Pseudovibrio sp. M1P-2-3: one gene and its partner. The main gene of each other region encodes a partner of the protein of the gene in region 2 in a complex. Links are inferred from orthologs where the notes say so. Each region holds a gene or a part of one and is shown on either strand. Other genes may lie near its edges. The genes, in order: P6574_RS07470 and pnp.

Region 1 (7,300 bases), 1.6 Mb from region 2 along the record:
CCAGTTATTGACCGGCTCCCCGCCGCCGAACCAATGAGTTTTGCAGCACTTAGATTGCTGTTTGCCCGTCAACCAGAAGGTTGATGGTGGTCACATAAAGGCAGAAGGTTTGTTTAAGAAACGCGCATTGTTAAATGGAATAGGCTCAATCGGCAGTAACCGCGGAATTTTTGCGGATTACGCTGGCATGGCCGCGCGTCACCTCTGCTCTTTCGCAATATTACACTTCAAAAACAATGCAATCGCCGCCGGAACGTTGACGAAACAGGACGTCCTGCGCCGTTCTGGAAGGCTGATTGCGAGGATCGTACTACATGGCAAACAAGATGCTGATAGACGCGGCCCACCCGGAAGAGACCCGGGTTACGGTCGTTCGTGGGAATCGGGTTGAGGAATTCGACTTTGAAGCTGCCAACCGCAGGCAGCTTCGTGGAAATATATATCTAGCCAGAGTAACAAGGGTTGAACCTTCCCTTCAGGCGGCTTTTGTTGAATACGGTGGTAACCGCCACGGCTTTCTCGCATTCAGCGAAATCCATCCCGATTACTATCAACTCCCAAAAGCCGACCGTGAGGAGCTGGAGCGCCAGCTTGCTGCTGAGGCTGAAGCCAACCAAAAAGAGCGCGAGCGCCGCGAGCGGGAAGAAGCGGAAAGAGCAAAAACTGCTGCAGATGCTGAAAACGCTGAAAACTCTGAGGATGACGACGAAAATGCTGAGGAGCTGGATGCTGCACTCTTGGCAAGTTTGGACGCACCCTTTGAAGAGCATGCAGTAGAAGAGATTGTCCCTGACCCTGAAGAGGGAGAGAGTGAAGGCGAAGAGCCGCACAAAACTGCTGCTTCTTCCGCTAGTCTTGATGCAACCGCTTCCCAGACACACGGCGAAGCGGAAACTGGGGGGGAGGACGACGACACCTCTTCGCGAGACGCAAAATCAGAAGGTGATGCGCCAGAGGTCCGCAGTGAAACACGCATTCGCCGTCTGCGCGATCGCTATAAGATCCAAGAGGTTATCAAGCGTCGTCAGCTGTTGGTTGTTCAAGTTGTCAAGGAAGAGCGTGGCAACAAGGGCGCTGCTTTGACCACTTATATGTCTCTGGCTGGTCGTTACTCTGTCTTGATGCCAAACACAGACCGTGGCGGCGGGATCTCCCGTAAGATCACCAAGCCAACTGACCGCAAGAGACTGAAGCAGATTGCCGGTGAGTTGAACGTTCCTGAAGGTATGGGCGTTATTTTGCGCACAGCAGGCGCCAGCCGGACGAAAGCGGAAATCAAACGCGACTTTGAATACCTCATGCGCCTTTGGGAAAACGTACGCGAGTTAACCTTGAATTCTGCTGCGCCAACCTTGGTCTATGAAGAAGGCAGCCTTGTAAAGCGCGCTATCCGCGACCTTTACAACAAAGACATTGATCAGGTTATTGTGTCTGGTGAAATCGGTTACCGTGAAGCGAAAAACTTCATGCGTATGCTGATGCCAAGCCATTCCAAAAACGTTCAACCTTACCGGGATGCCACACCGATCTTCACACGTTACAGTGTTGAAGCTCAACTGGATGCCATGTTCTCCCCGCAAGTGACTTTGAAGTCCGGCGGCTATATCGTCATTAACCAGACAGAAGCTCTGGTCTCCGTTGATGTGAACTCAGGCAAGTCAACCAGAGAGCAGAACATTGAGGACACGGCTCTTGCCACCAATATGGAAGCTGCGGAAGAAATTGCCCGCCAGCTTCGTCTGCGAGACCTTGCTGGCCTTGTTGTTATTGATTTCATTGATATGGAAGAAAGCCGCAACAACCGCTCTGTGGAACGCAAACTGAAAGAATGCTTGAAAGCAGACCGCGCCCGCATTCAGGTTGGACGCATCTCGCACTTCGGCCTTTTGGAAATGTCTCGCCAGAGATTGCGCACAGGTGTTCTGGAAAGCTCTTCCTCACCTTGCCCGCACTGTCACGGCTCCGGCATTGTCCGCTCTGTTGAATCCGTTGCCCTTTACATTTTGCGTGCACTGGAAGACCAGCTGCTGCGCGGCGCAACACACAACATCACGGTCAACACACCGACCGATGTCGCTCTTTATATCCTGAACCAGAAGCGTGGCCACATCACCGAGCTGGAAAAGCGTTTCGGGCTCAGCATTACTCTTGCAGCAGATGACAGCGTCAGCGGTCAGCACTTCACGCTGGAACGTGGTGAGCTGGCAACTCCTGTTCACCTTCCTGCAGAAGACAAAGCTTCTGTTCAACCTGACACCCTGCTCATTCCAGAGGAAGAGAGTGAGGGCGAAGAAGAGAACGAAACTGAAGATTCTACAGAAGAAGAGCAGAAGCCAACTGAACGTCGCCGTCGCCGTCGCCGTCGCCGTCGTGGCAGCCCTGCATCTTCCGAAGAGGACATCTCAGATACACAGCAAGGTGAAGAAACTGACGAAGACGCCCCTGCTCTGGCAGCAGAAGGTGAGCAGACAGACGAAGCAGCTGAAAACGCTGGCGAAGACGCCTCTAGCGAGGAACAAAGTTCAGATGATGAAGACAGCGACTACCGTCGTCGCAGACGGCGCGGAAGACGTGGTGGCCGCCGTTCTCGCAAACCTTCTCAAGATGAAGCAGAAGCAACACAAGAGTCTGCCTCTGAAGGCGAAACAGCCCCTGTAAGCTCCGAAGGTGAGACAAAAGAAGTAAGCCCGGCTCCCGAGCAAGCGTCAACTCCTCAAGAGCAAACGCAAAGCACAGAAGCGGTGACTTCTGCAAGTGCTGAAGCCGAAGCGTCTGAAGCATCTGCTGAGGCGGGTGAACAGGCTGAAGCTAAACAGGAGGACAGACGTCGTCCACGCCCTAGAAGGCGCCCACGCAGAGCCCCTGCGAGAGCCGCTGAAAGTGCCGCGCAAGATTCTGAAATCACAGAATCCGCTCCTGCACCAGAAGCCGCGCCTGCAGCTGAGGCTGCACCGGCATCAGATGTCTCTTCTCCTCAGGCAAGTGAAGAAGCAGCTGCGCCCAAGCCAAGAACGCCGCGCCCCCGCAGACGCCCAACGTCTTCACGGCCACGGCAACCTCGCGAGACAACTCCGGCAAAAGCTGAAGGTGCGCCAGCGTCCAGCACACAAAGCGTACCTGTAAAAGAAGTTAAAACCGAAACAGCGAAACCGGCACCAGAGCCCAAGCAGGTGGCCCCGGCGCCACAAAAAGCTGCTCCAGTGGTCACCAGTGAAAAGGTTGCACCAAAGCCTGCAGGCACTCCGGAAAAATCCGGTAACCAGCCCAAAAGCGGCTGGTGGCAGCGAAGGTCTTTCTTCTAAAAAAACACGAGGGCGGCGAAAGCCGCCCTTTTTCTTTGCCTAAAATTTTTAAAAAGTGCCCTCACTCATTTGATTCGCAGCATTTCAAAGCCACATTGGGCTTGGCCTCTTTTATAAGTCACTCCAAAACATGAATTTAAGCATTTGTATTTGCTTGCTTATTCTAGTTTTTCACAGCACATTAAAAACCTCCCCCCCACTGCCCCAATTCAGCCTTGCTCGGATGGTTAAGCCTTCATTGAAGGGATATGGTGTAAACAACTAAAACGTTTGGTTATGCCAGAGGGCTATACAGGGGGGCGTGTTTTGCTGAAATCTATCTGCTCAACATTTCGATTCAATTACTCGGTAAAAGACTTGGTGCCCAAACTGGCCCGAAGTTCAGTCGCATCTGTAACGGCGCTCTCTCTCCTTTTTTCAGGGCTACCGCTCTCTAGCGCACAGGCGCAGTCCAAAGTGCCGCTGGTACGCGATGCGGAGACGGAAAACCTGCTGAGAGACTACGCCCGCCCAGTTTTTAGAGCCGCTGGCCTGCCCGCCAACCAAGTTGAGATCATCCTCGTTAACGACAAGAGCTACAACGCCTTTGTCCCGGACAGCCGGAGAATGTTCATCAACGTCGGCGTGGTCATGACCGCCAAGACCCCAGAGGAAGTTATCGGCGTCATCGCTCACGAAACCGGCCATATCACGGGTAACCATCTCGTTCGCATGCGTCAGGCGGCGGCAAATGCCCGCGTCATTTCAGTAATCGGTATGATCTTGGGTGCTGGCGCCGCGGCTGCAGGTGTTTCGGCAGGAAGCAGTGCTGTTGCACAAGGCGGCGCTGCCGCCGCTATGGGAGGTGGGAGCCTCGCACAAAGAACATTTCTGGCCTATAAGCGCTCGGAAGAATCTGCTGCCGACCAAGCTGCTCTCAAATATCTGGAACGCACAGGTACCTCGCCAAAAGGAATGCTGACCTCCTTTGAGAGAATGGCAGACGCTGCTTTATTTTCCGCACGTTATGCGGACCCTTATGCTATCAGTCACCCGATGCCGCGTGATCGCTTCAACGCCCTTCAGGTGAAAGCAAAGAAAAGCCGTCACTTCAACAAGAAGGTTCCCTCACAGCTCCAGCAGCGCCACGATATGGTGCGGGCAAAGCTTGCCGCGTTCACATCCCATCCAAAATCGACTTACCGGCTCTACCCCCGCTCCAACAAATCGCTCCCCGCCCAATACGCGCGCGCGGTTGCCACCATGAAATCTTCCAGTGGCAAGAAGGCAGCAAGAGCCATTGACAAACTCATAGCGCAGCAGCCCAACAATCCGTATTTCTATGAATTGAAGGGGCAGGCTCTTCTTGAAGGTGGAAATCCGGCTGCCGCCATTGCACCATTCAAAAAAGCCCTGTCTTACATGCCGCGCAACCCGCAGCTGGAAATTTGGCTTGGCTTTGCTCTCGTTGCCTCTGAGAACCCGCAGTATCTGCCGGAGGCCAAGAGAATACTGACAACCGCTCTCAGGCGTGATCCGAACTCCCACATTGGTTACACCCAACTGGCCATTGCGTACGGGCGCACAGGCGATACCGCTATGGCAGATCTTTCGACTGCCAAAAGCCTGCTTGCCAGAGGAAACCTGAGAAGTGCCCAACAATATGCGGCTAGAGCAAAAAAGAAGATGAAAACCGGCTCCATTTCATGGCAACAGGCCGATGACATCCTATCTTATAAAGTCAACAGGGCTTTGCGCTAGCTTTGATATGAGGTAAACAGTGCCAATTGGCACTATGGAGATAGAATGAATAAGCACGTTCGCAATGTACTCTCCGGCTGTGCAGTTATGCTTTTGCTCCCGTCGATTTCGGCGGGCGCTGCAGAAACTGCCCCCGACAAAGAGGCCGTAGAAAAGATCGTACGCGAGTACCTTCTGGAGAACCCGCAGGTCATTGCTGAAGCCTTGACTGTTTTGGAGGAGCAGCGTGTCGCGCAGGAAGAACAGGCCCGTAAAACGGCAATGTCCCAAGTCTCAGAGCTTCTGTTCAATTCCGAAAACCAAGTCACTCTTGGGAACCCTGATGGGGATGTAACCCTTGTCGAGTTCTTCGATTACAATTGCGGTTACTGTAAACGTGCTCTTGGCGATACATTCCGTTTGATTGAAGAGGATAAAAATCTCCGCGTCGTTCTGAAGGAGTTTCCTGTTTTGGGACAACCTTCCGTGGAGGCTGCGACAGTTGCCATTGCCCTGAACCAGATCGCCCCCGAGAAGTATGAGGAATTCCATAGCCTCATGCTCTCCTCCAGAGGCCGTGCCAACAAGCAGTCCGCTTTGGATACAGCAAAGTCAATTGGCGTGGATACAGTTCGACTTCAAGAGGCAATCGACGCAGGCGTTGCACAGGCTACACTTCAGGAAGTCTACAGTATTGCAGGTACTCTTGGCCTCACCGGCACCCCCTCCTACGCAATTGGAGATGAAGTTGTTGTGGGCGCAGTTGGGTACGACACTTTGAAGAAGAAAATTGAAGCTGAACGTCAATAAGGTGCCCAAGTAACAAAAAGGGCAAATTATCCGGCGAAAAACTTTAAGTTCTGCGTTTAGAAGCGGGTTTGGGTCTTTTCCTTAATCCGCTCTGAATTTATAAGGTTCCAACTGCTGACAACTCGTAGTTCTAGGGGAGTTCATTTAAAAGTAGGAAATTTCTTGATTTTCCTGGGAACTGCTGGTCTGCCAATAATTTGGCACTTATGAACCTTGAGTTTTTGCAGGCTAAGGAGCGCTCCAAAGAGATCCACTTCAAATGAGTGTGAGCCTTTGGATAGCAGGGCTAATTTGAGCCTTCGGGCTCAAAATGCAATTGAGACCATAGACCTACTTCTCAGGTCCTTGGCAAAAAGAACACTGGTGCAACTATGGGCTTAACATCCTTCGGGCACTAGAGAAAAATAACACTCGTCTGCATACTGACTTCATTGTAGGCGGACACTTTATTTGATGGTGACTCTGGCTTCCGTTGCCTGAGCAACACAAACTGGACGATTAAACGATGACGAAACCAAAAAAGTTTGACCAGGATCTGATCCGTCAGCTCGCGACCCTTCTGGATGAAACGAATCTTACAGAAATTGAACTTGAGCAAAATGACTTCCGCGTTCGCGTCGCACGTCAGGCAGCAAACGGAGCCCAAACAATAGTTGCACCAGCAGCCGTTGCTCCAGCAGCAGTTTCCGCCCCAGCTCCAGTTGAGGTTGCGGTGTCAGCAGACCCAGCCAACCACCCTGGTGCCGTCCCATCTCCAATGGTTGGTACTGCTTACCTTGCGCCAGAGCCTGGTGCCCGTGCTTTTGTTGAGGTTGGTGCAAACGTTCGCGAAGGCGACACCTTGATCATCATTGAAGCGATGAAAACCATGAACCAGATCCCGGCACCAAAGTCCGGTCGCATCACTGCGGTTCTCGTCACGGATGGTCAACCTGTAGAATTTGGCGAACCTCTTGTCATCATCGAATAACGGACGGACTCCGATGTTTTCAAAGATCCTCATCGCAAACCGCGGCGAGATCGCACTTCGTATCCAGCGAGCTTGTAAAGAGCTGGGCATTTTGACTGTTGCTGTGCACTCCACAGCCGATCAGGATGCGATGCATGTGCGGCTTGCCGACGAAAGTGTCTGTATCGGTCCGCCCGTTGCCAGAGACAGTTATCTGAATATCCCGCAGATCCTTGCTGCCTGTGAAATCACAGGTGCAGATGCAGTGCACCCCGGTTATGGCTTCCTTTCCGAAAATGCCCGTTTTGCGGAGATCCTTGAAGCCCACGGCATTACCTTTATCGGCCCAACTTCCGACCATATACGGATTATGGGCGATAAGATCATGGCGAAAATCACAGCCAAAGAGCTTGGTATTCCAGTGGTTCCCGGTTCGGACGGCGGAGTGACACCGGACGATGATATTCATGCTATTGCCAATGAAATTGGATACCCTGTTCTCCTGAAAGCTGCCGCAGGT
Region 2 (6,698 bases):
GGGCATTCAGGAATTTATCTTGAACAGCAAGTCTGAACGTATTCAGATTCTGAAGATCATTTGTGTCCACGAAATTCTGGCAGGCATCTCCCCAGCGCCGACCTGAATCCACGTAGTCCTCATTGTTCCAAACAAATAGTATGTTGTCGACAACAGTTTGAAAGTCGTTACCGGGAAGTAGCGCCGCATTGTAACGGTTATCTGCATCTGCCACCGCCGGATTTCCATTGCCCACAAGCTGGCAAGCCCCTTGCGGGCCAAGGAGCGCTGCAATGTCATCGCCATACTGGTTGTTTGTCAGTTTCAAAACCGTATCAACCCCGACCGCCGTGGAGCAGCTATCGAAGTAGACCGTTGCAGGTGTGCTGGGGTGTGCGGCCTTGAAATACTGCGCGAAGTCTGCTTTCGGTATGTTCCCAACCTCGTCTTCACTCCCGTGGGAAACAACATAGACATTCTCAAAGGTATCAAGCCCCGCAGTCGCTTCCATGGCCGTCACAGTGCCATCATTCGCCATGAAAAACACATCGTTTGCTCCATAACGGCGGGAGGCCCAGAGGGTATCGATTGAATCCCGAGGGTCCTGACAGATAAGATCCGTCATGATAATCGCCCCTGATGCAAGTGCTGAACTGGGTAAAGAAAGGAGGCCCACAACAATACATGCTGGTATGTAGCTAGAACTTCTGTTCATCTTCAAATGCTCCTGACGCAAGTGGTTCACACAACAAAGACTTGCAAAATCAGGTTTCGTGAAAACGAAAGTGCCTTTTGGCTAATAGAACGTTCCCGTCGATCAGGCTTGAGATGTCAGATGCGGCCCAGCCTAAACAGGTGGGCAGGAGCGATACCCAGACGAGGTAAACGCGCGGGGATGACGAGTTCACAGTACGCTGCGTTTTAATCCCATCGGGATTGTCTTATCGCTTGGGCACAAGAGAGCCAGTCTCCCGTTTTAGGCGGATCATGTCATTCACAAATTACTGATTTAGAGTATCCGAACCCAATCTGTATCGACACACTCTAAAACATACTGCACCTTTGGTCTTCTCTATATAGCGTTCGATTTTGATTTCGTTTCATAGACTCATCAAAAATTTTAGGTGGTATTAATGGCAATAAACAATCATTCTACGCATCGCCGCCGATTGAGAATATTTGGTAGGGCGCAATTTAATGAGATTTGAGTTCAGGAATGGATAATATACGCGGGAGCGCTTGGATGGTGCTCGCAATGATGGGATTTGCAGTGGAGGATACGCTCCTCAAGACCGCAACAGCGGCTGTCCCTGTTGGACAAACCCTCATGCTGTTCGGCATCGGAGGTACCCTGTTATTTCTTGTGCTCACATGGCAGCGAGGGGAAAAGGCTCTGGTCCGCAGTGCCATGACTCCAACGCTGTTTACTCGGGCAGCCTTTGAAATTGCAGGACGTTTATTCTTCCTTCTTTCCCTCGCCTTTACCAGTCTGTCCAGCACTTCCGCAATATTACAGGCCACACCACTGGCCGTAACTCTGGGTGCGGCGGTCCTGTTTGGCGAGCATGTACGCTGGCACCGGTGGTTTGCAATTGTCATCGGGTTTGCAGGCGTGCTTCTGGTCATCAAGCCCAGTGCAGAAGCATTTGAGCTGACATCCATATTTGCAGTAATCGGGATGATCGGTTTTGCCGGGCGTGATCTGGCAACCCGCGCGGCACCGCCTGCCCTGTCCAACATGCAACTTGGTGTCTACGGGTTTGCTGTCCTGATCCCCACAGGCGGAGCATATGCATTGTGGACTGGCGGTTTTGTTCTACCGGATCTGATAAGCGGCACAGCAATCTTTATTGCCACATTTATTGGCGTTGGCGCTTATTATTCAATCACTGTAGCAATGAGAACCGGAGAAGTGTCCGTGGTAACTCCGTTCCGCTATTCCCGTCTCCTGTTCGGCCTGTTTCTCGGAGCTGTAATTTTCGGGGAACGTCCAGACATGATGACCTTGGGTGGTTCTGCTGTCATTGTCGCCAGTGGTGTTTATATCCTGCTCAGTATGAGACAGTCTCCCCGCGCAGTTTCAGCGACTAAAGAAACTCTAGTATCCTCTCGAGACTAGAGTTACACCGAACCGATCAAATCAATAAGCCCCCGATTGCTAATCAGTCGGTGGCTTTTTCCGAATGGTCATAACAATGCCGCCAGACAAGACAAGAGCAGCACCGGTATATACATTCCATGTTGGATTATGGCCGTAGACCAGCTAATCAAGGAAACCGGAAGTAGTGGACAACAAGGTCCCGATAAGAAGCAATCCATCACGCAAATAGAAGAAAAATAGCTTAGTCTAGCCCAATACCGCCTGTGAGAATTTTGCTGAAAAGGGCCACCAAGGCCGCACACAAGGATGCGCTGGCCATCACCAGAATACTGATAGCAAAATCACGATTTAAAATGCGTTTTATAGCCACCTCCCGTATGCAAGCCAGATACGAAAATATTCTAATCGCAATCAAAAAAGGCCAGCTCGGTTGAGCTGGCCTTTTTTCTATCGAGCATTAAAAGCGCGGGAAATTAGCCCTCTTCGCGAGGAATTTCCTTACCAGTTTCCTGATCAACCACTTTCATGGAGAGACGGACTTTGCCGCGCTCGTCGAAGCCCATGAGCTTGACCCAGACTTTCTGACCTTCTTTTACAACGTCAGTTGTCTTGGCAACTTTGCGCGGAGCAAGCTGGGAGATGTGGACGAGACCGTCGCGTGCACCGAAGAAGTTTACGAATGCGCCGAAGTCCACTGTCTTCACAACAGTACCTTCATAGATCACGCCAACTTCTGGTTCAGCTGCGATGGAGTTGATCCAGTTCAGGGCAGCCTTGATGGCTTTACCGTCGTTGGACGCAACTTTCACAGTGCCGTCGTCTTCGATGTTCACTTTCGCGCCGGTTTTCTCAACGATCTCACGGATCACCTTACCGCCGGAGCCGATCACTTCACGGATCTTGTCAACCGGGATCTTGATGACTTCGATGCGCGGAGCATGCTCACCAAGCTCGGAGCGGGCTTCTGTGATGGCGTTTGCCATTTCGCCGAGGATGTGAACGCGGCCACCTTTAGCCTGCTCCAGAGCCACCTTCATGATCTCTTCGGTGATACCGTCGATCTTGATGTCCATCTGCAGGGCAGTGATGCCGTTTTCAGAACCGGCTACCTTGAAGTCCATGTCGCCGAGGTGATCTTCATCACCAAGGATATCGGAGAGAACTGCAAAGCGCTCGCCTTCCTTGATGAGACCCATTGCGATGCCCGCGACTGGTGCTTTCAAAGGCACACCAGCGTCCATCAGGGACAAAGATGCACCACAAACGGATGCCATGGAGGACGAACCGTTGGACTCAGTGATTTCGGATACAACACGCAGGGTGTATGGGAAATCGTGGTGAGCAGGCAGCATTGGGTTTACAGCGCGCCATGCCAGTTTACCGTGACCGATTTCGCGGCGTCCCGGAGAACCCATGCGACCAGCTTCACCTACAGAGTAAGGAGGGAAGTTGTAGTGCAGCATGAAGGTTGCTTTTTTGGTGCCTTCCAGCTGGTCAACGAACTGCTCGTCTTCACCTGTACCCAGTGTTGCAACAACAAGACCTTGAGTTTCACCACGAGTGAACAAGGAGGAGCCGTGTGCGCGTGGCAGGATGCCAACTTCAGACATGATCGGACGAACAGTCGCCAGATCGCGGCCATCAATACGCTTACCGGTGTCTAGAATAGAACCGCGAACGATTTCAGCTTCCAGTTTCTTGAACTGTTCGCCAACAACAACAGCTTCAGGAGCATCTTCCACGCCAGTTACCAGCGCTTCAATTACTTTCGCCTTTGCAGCGTCAACAGCTGTTTTACGCTCAACTTTCTGCGTGATTGTGTAGGCAGCTGCCAAATCCGCACCAGCGATTTCTTTCACTTGTGCAAACAGAGCAGAGCGGTCTTCAACAATCAGTTCACGCGGGTCTTTAGCAGCCTGCTCAGCCAGCGAGATGATGGCGTCGATTACAGGCTGGAATTCGCGGTGACCGAACATGACAGCGCCCAGCATGACTTCTTCGGTAAGCTCTTTAGCTTCCGATTCAACCATGAGAACAGCATCGCCAGTACCTGCAACAATCAGGTCCAGATCGGTTTCAGCCATTTGGTCAACGGTCGGGTTCAGTACATATTCGCCGTTGATCATGCCAACGCGTGCACCGCCGATTGGGCCCATAAATGGAACACCGGAAATTGTCAGCGCTGCGGATGCACCAACCATTGCCAAAATGTCAGGAGCGTTTTCAAGGTCGTGGGACAGAACTGTCAGAACAACCTGAGTTTCGTTCTTGTAGCCATCAACGAACAGCGGGCGGATCGGACGGTCGATCAGGCGGGATGTGAGTGTTTCATGCTCACTTGGACGGCCTTCGCGCTTGAAGTAACCGCCTGGAATGCGGCCAGCTGCGTAAGCTTTTTCCTGATAGTTCACTGTGAGCGGGAAAAAGTCCTGACCCGGCTTTGCAGTCTTTGCGGAAACAACGGTGGCAAGAACTTTGGTTTCGCCGTATGTCGCGAGAACCGCGCCATCAGCCTGACGTGCAATTTTACCAGTTTCGAGGATAAGCGGACGGCCGCCCCACTCAATTTCAACGCGATGCGTATCAAACATATTTTTTCCTAGCGTACGTTTATTTCCCATCCGGCAAGAATTGGAGGGGAAATACGAATCAATAAACAAGAGTTGAGCAGACCCATCCAAATTGATGGGCCTGCCCGTTCTGTTTGGTAGGTTTCATAAAGGCAAGACAGCAAGAAGCTCGACTTCAAGCATCTGGCAATCCTGCCCTTTTTAAAAAACCTACTCCTTCATATACAAAACGCGGCGGTTTGGAAACCGCCGCGTTTGAGGGTGCCTTAGCGGCGGATACCCAGACGCTCAATCAGAGACTGGTAGCGTGCAACGTCTTTGCCCTTAACGTAGTCAAGAAGCTTACGACGCTGGCTAACCATTTTCAGCAGGCCACGACGGGAGTGGTTGTCCTTTTTGTGACCTTTGAAGTGCTCGGTCAGAACAGTGATGCGGTGTGTCAGGATAGCAACCTGCACTTCTGGAGAACCGGTATCACCTTCTTTGGTAGCGAATTCTTTAATCAGTTCAGCTTTGCGCTCAGGTGTAATCGACATCGATTAGTCCTTATAAGTTCAGCTCTTATTGAGCATTTTCAAAATCACGCATGTGAATGCGCGCTGCTTCTTTTTGAAGCCCTTCCCCCAATCGGCCATGCCAAGATGTCGTCCAGCATGGTGTCATCGGGAAAGCTCGGATCGCTCAACATGAAGCAATCCGCGTGGACTATGAAGCAATCTCCTTTAAAACGCCAGAGATATTTTCATGGCCCATAACCCTCAGAGATTAAACACTCTTTTGGGTTTAAATTCTCCTTTGGAAACCTCACCAAAGGCGATGAGAGTGCCCCCGCTGGTCACATAAATGTCCTCGGGTCCGATTGGAGCATTTGCACCGCGTAAGATAATCGGCATACCACGCTTCAGCCTTTGCGCGGCCTCCCCATTAACCGTAACCCCTTCCAGGAGGGAGAGACCGGATTCAACAGGTAGCAAGGCCTCCATCAACTCGGCACTTTCCAAGGGAGACTGCCCCTCTTCCAGTTGTCCGGCCGCGTCCTCAAGCTCCTCCAGTGTCACCATATCGGCTTCACCGAACGAGCCGACCAGCAAACGGCGCAGGCCAGTCACATATCCGCGCGTTCCCAACTCCAAAGCAATATCACGGGCAAGAGAGCGTACGTAGGTGCCTTTACCGCACTCGGCTTCAAACACCGCTTTGTTTTCATCGATTATCTCCCGAAGGGTTAAACGATGAATATCAATGGGCCGCGCTTCCAGTTCCACGTCTTTCCCGTCACGCGCCAGATCATAGGCACGGTTCCCGTCCACTTTAATCGCCGAGAACTTGGGGGGAACTTGCATGATCTCCCCCTGAAACTGCGGGAGAACATTCTCGATCTCTTCACGGGTGGGCCGCTGGTCGCTGGAAGCGATTACGTCCCCTTCTGCGTCATCCGTTGAAGTTTGTGTGCCCCATGTCACTTCAAACTGGTAAACCTTGCGCCCGCCCATCACAAAGGGAACTGTTTTGGTAGCTTCACCAAAAGCAATTGGAAGGCAGCCACTGGCAAGAGGGTCCAGCGTACCTGCATGACCAACCTTTTCGGGGTTGAATACACGCTTCAGCTTACCAAGTGCTTGGTTTGAGGTAAGGTTCAAGGGCTTGTCCAAGACAAGCCATCCATTGACGGGGTAGCGTATTCTGCGCCGCTGCTGCTTCGCCATTCTCTGTGCAATCTCAGTTTTATTTCTAGTTTTTAGTCGCGATCTTCATAATCATCCGAAGGCTCATCAAGGTCACGGCGAACAGCTGGTTCGTTGAGCAAACGGGTGATCCGGTCATCGTCATCAAAACGCGTATCCGCAACAAAGCGCAGGTCGGAGGAGTATTTCATGGTCATGCGACGGGAAACCTGACCTCTGAAGTACTTTGCACTGCGGTTGAGAGCTGCGACAACCCGCTCCACATTCTGCCCCCCCAAAGGCATAACCAGAACAGTTGCAAGGCGCAGGTCAGGTGTCATCCGAACTTCGGGGACAGTGACGATCACGCCATCAAGATCAGGA

What was found.
Region 1: the proteins of pnp (region 2) and P6574_RS07470 are in contact, whole or in part, in a cryo-EM structure (PDB 9QH0), measured with the Escherichia coli proteins. The link is inferred for Pseudovibrio sp. M1P-2-3 from one-to-one orthologs.

Annotation. Positions count from the first base shown.
Region 1 is NZ_JARRCW010000001.1:1,618,601-1,625,900, reverse strand. Bases 1-3,502 are described here. They hold P6574_RS07470 (Rne/Rng family ribonuclease), read left to right. Parts: upstream 1-314; coding sequence 315-3,302; downstream 3,303-3,502. Outside these bases: P6574_RS07465 (M48 family metalloprotease), read left to right, coding at 3,579-5,042; P6574_RS07460 (DsbA family protein), read left to right, coding at 5,088-5,831; accB (acetyl-CoA carboxylase biotin carboxyl carrier protein), read left to right, coding at 6,337-6,801; accC (acetyl-CoA carboxylase biotin carboxylase subunit), read left to right, coding at 6,815-7,300. UniProt on the Escherichia coli protein: Endoribonuclease that plays a central role in RNA processing and decay. Required for the maturation of 5S and 16S rRNAs and the majority of tRNAs. Also involved in the degradation of most mRNAs.
Region 2 is NZ_JARRCW010000001.1:52,850-59,547, reverse strand. What follows is about bases 2,113-5,012. They hold pnp (polyribonucleotide nucleotidyltransferase), read right to left. Parts: upstream 4,672-5,012; coding sequence 2,554-4,671; downstream 2,113-2,553. Other genes in these bases: rpsO (30S ribosomal protein S15), read right to left, coding at 4,917-5,012; P6574_RS00250 (hypothetical protein), read right to left, coding at 2,322-2,495. Outside these bases: P6574_RS00260 (hypothetical protein), read right to left, coding at 1-694; P6574_RS00255 (DMT family transporter), read left to right, coding at 1,196-2,098; more of rpsO, read right to left, coding at 5,013-5,186; tRNA pseudouridine(55) synthase TruB, read right to left, coding at 5,409-6,356; 30S ribosome-binding factor RbfA, read right to left, coding at 6,389-6,698. UniProt on the Escherichia coli protein: Involved in mRNA degradation. Catalyzes the phosphorolysis of single-stranded polyribonucleotides processively in the 3'- to 5'-direction. Also involved, along with RNase II, in tRNA processing.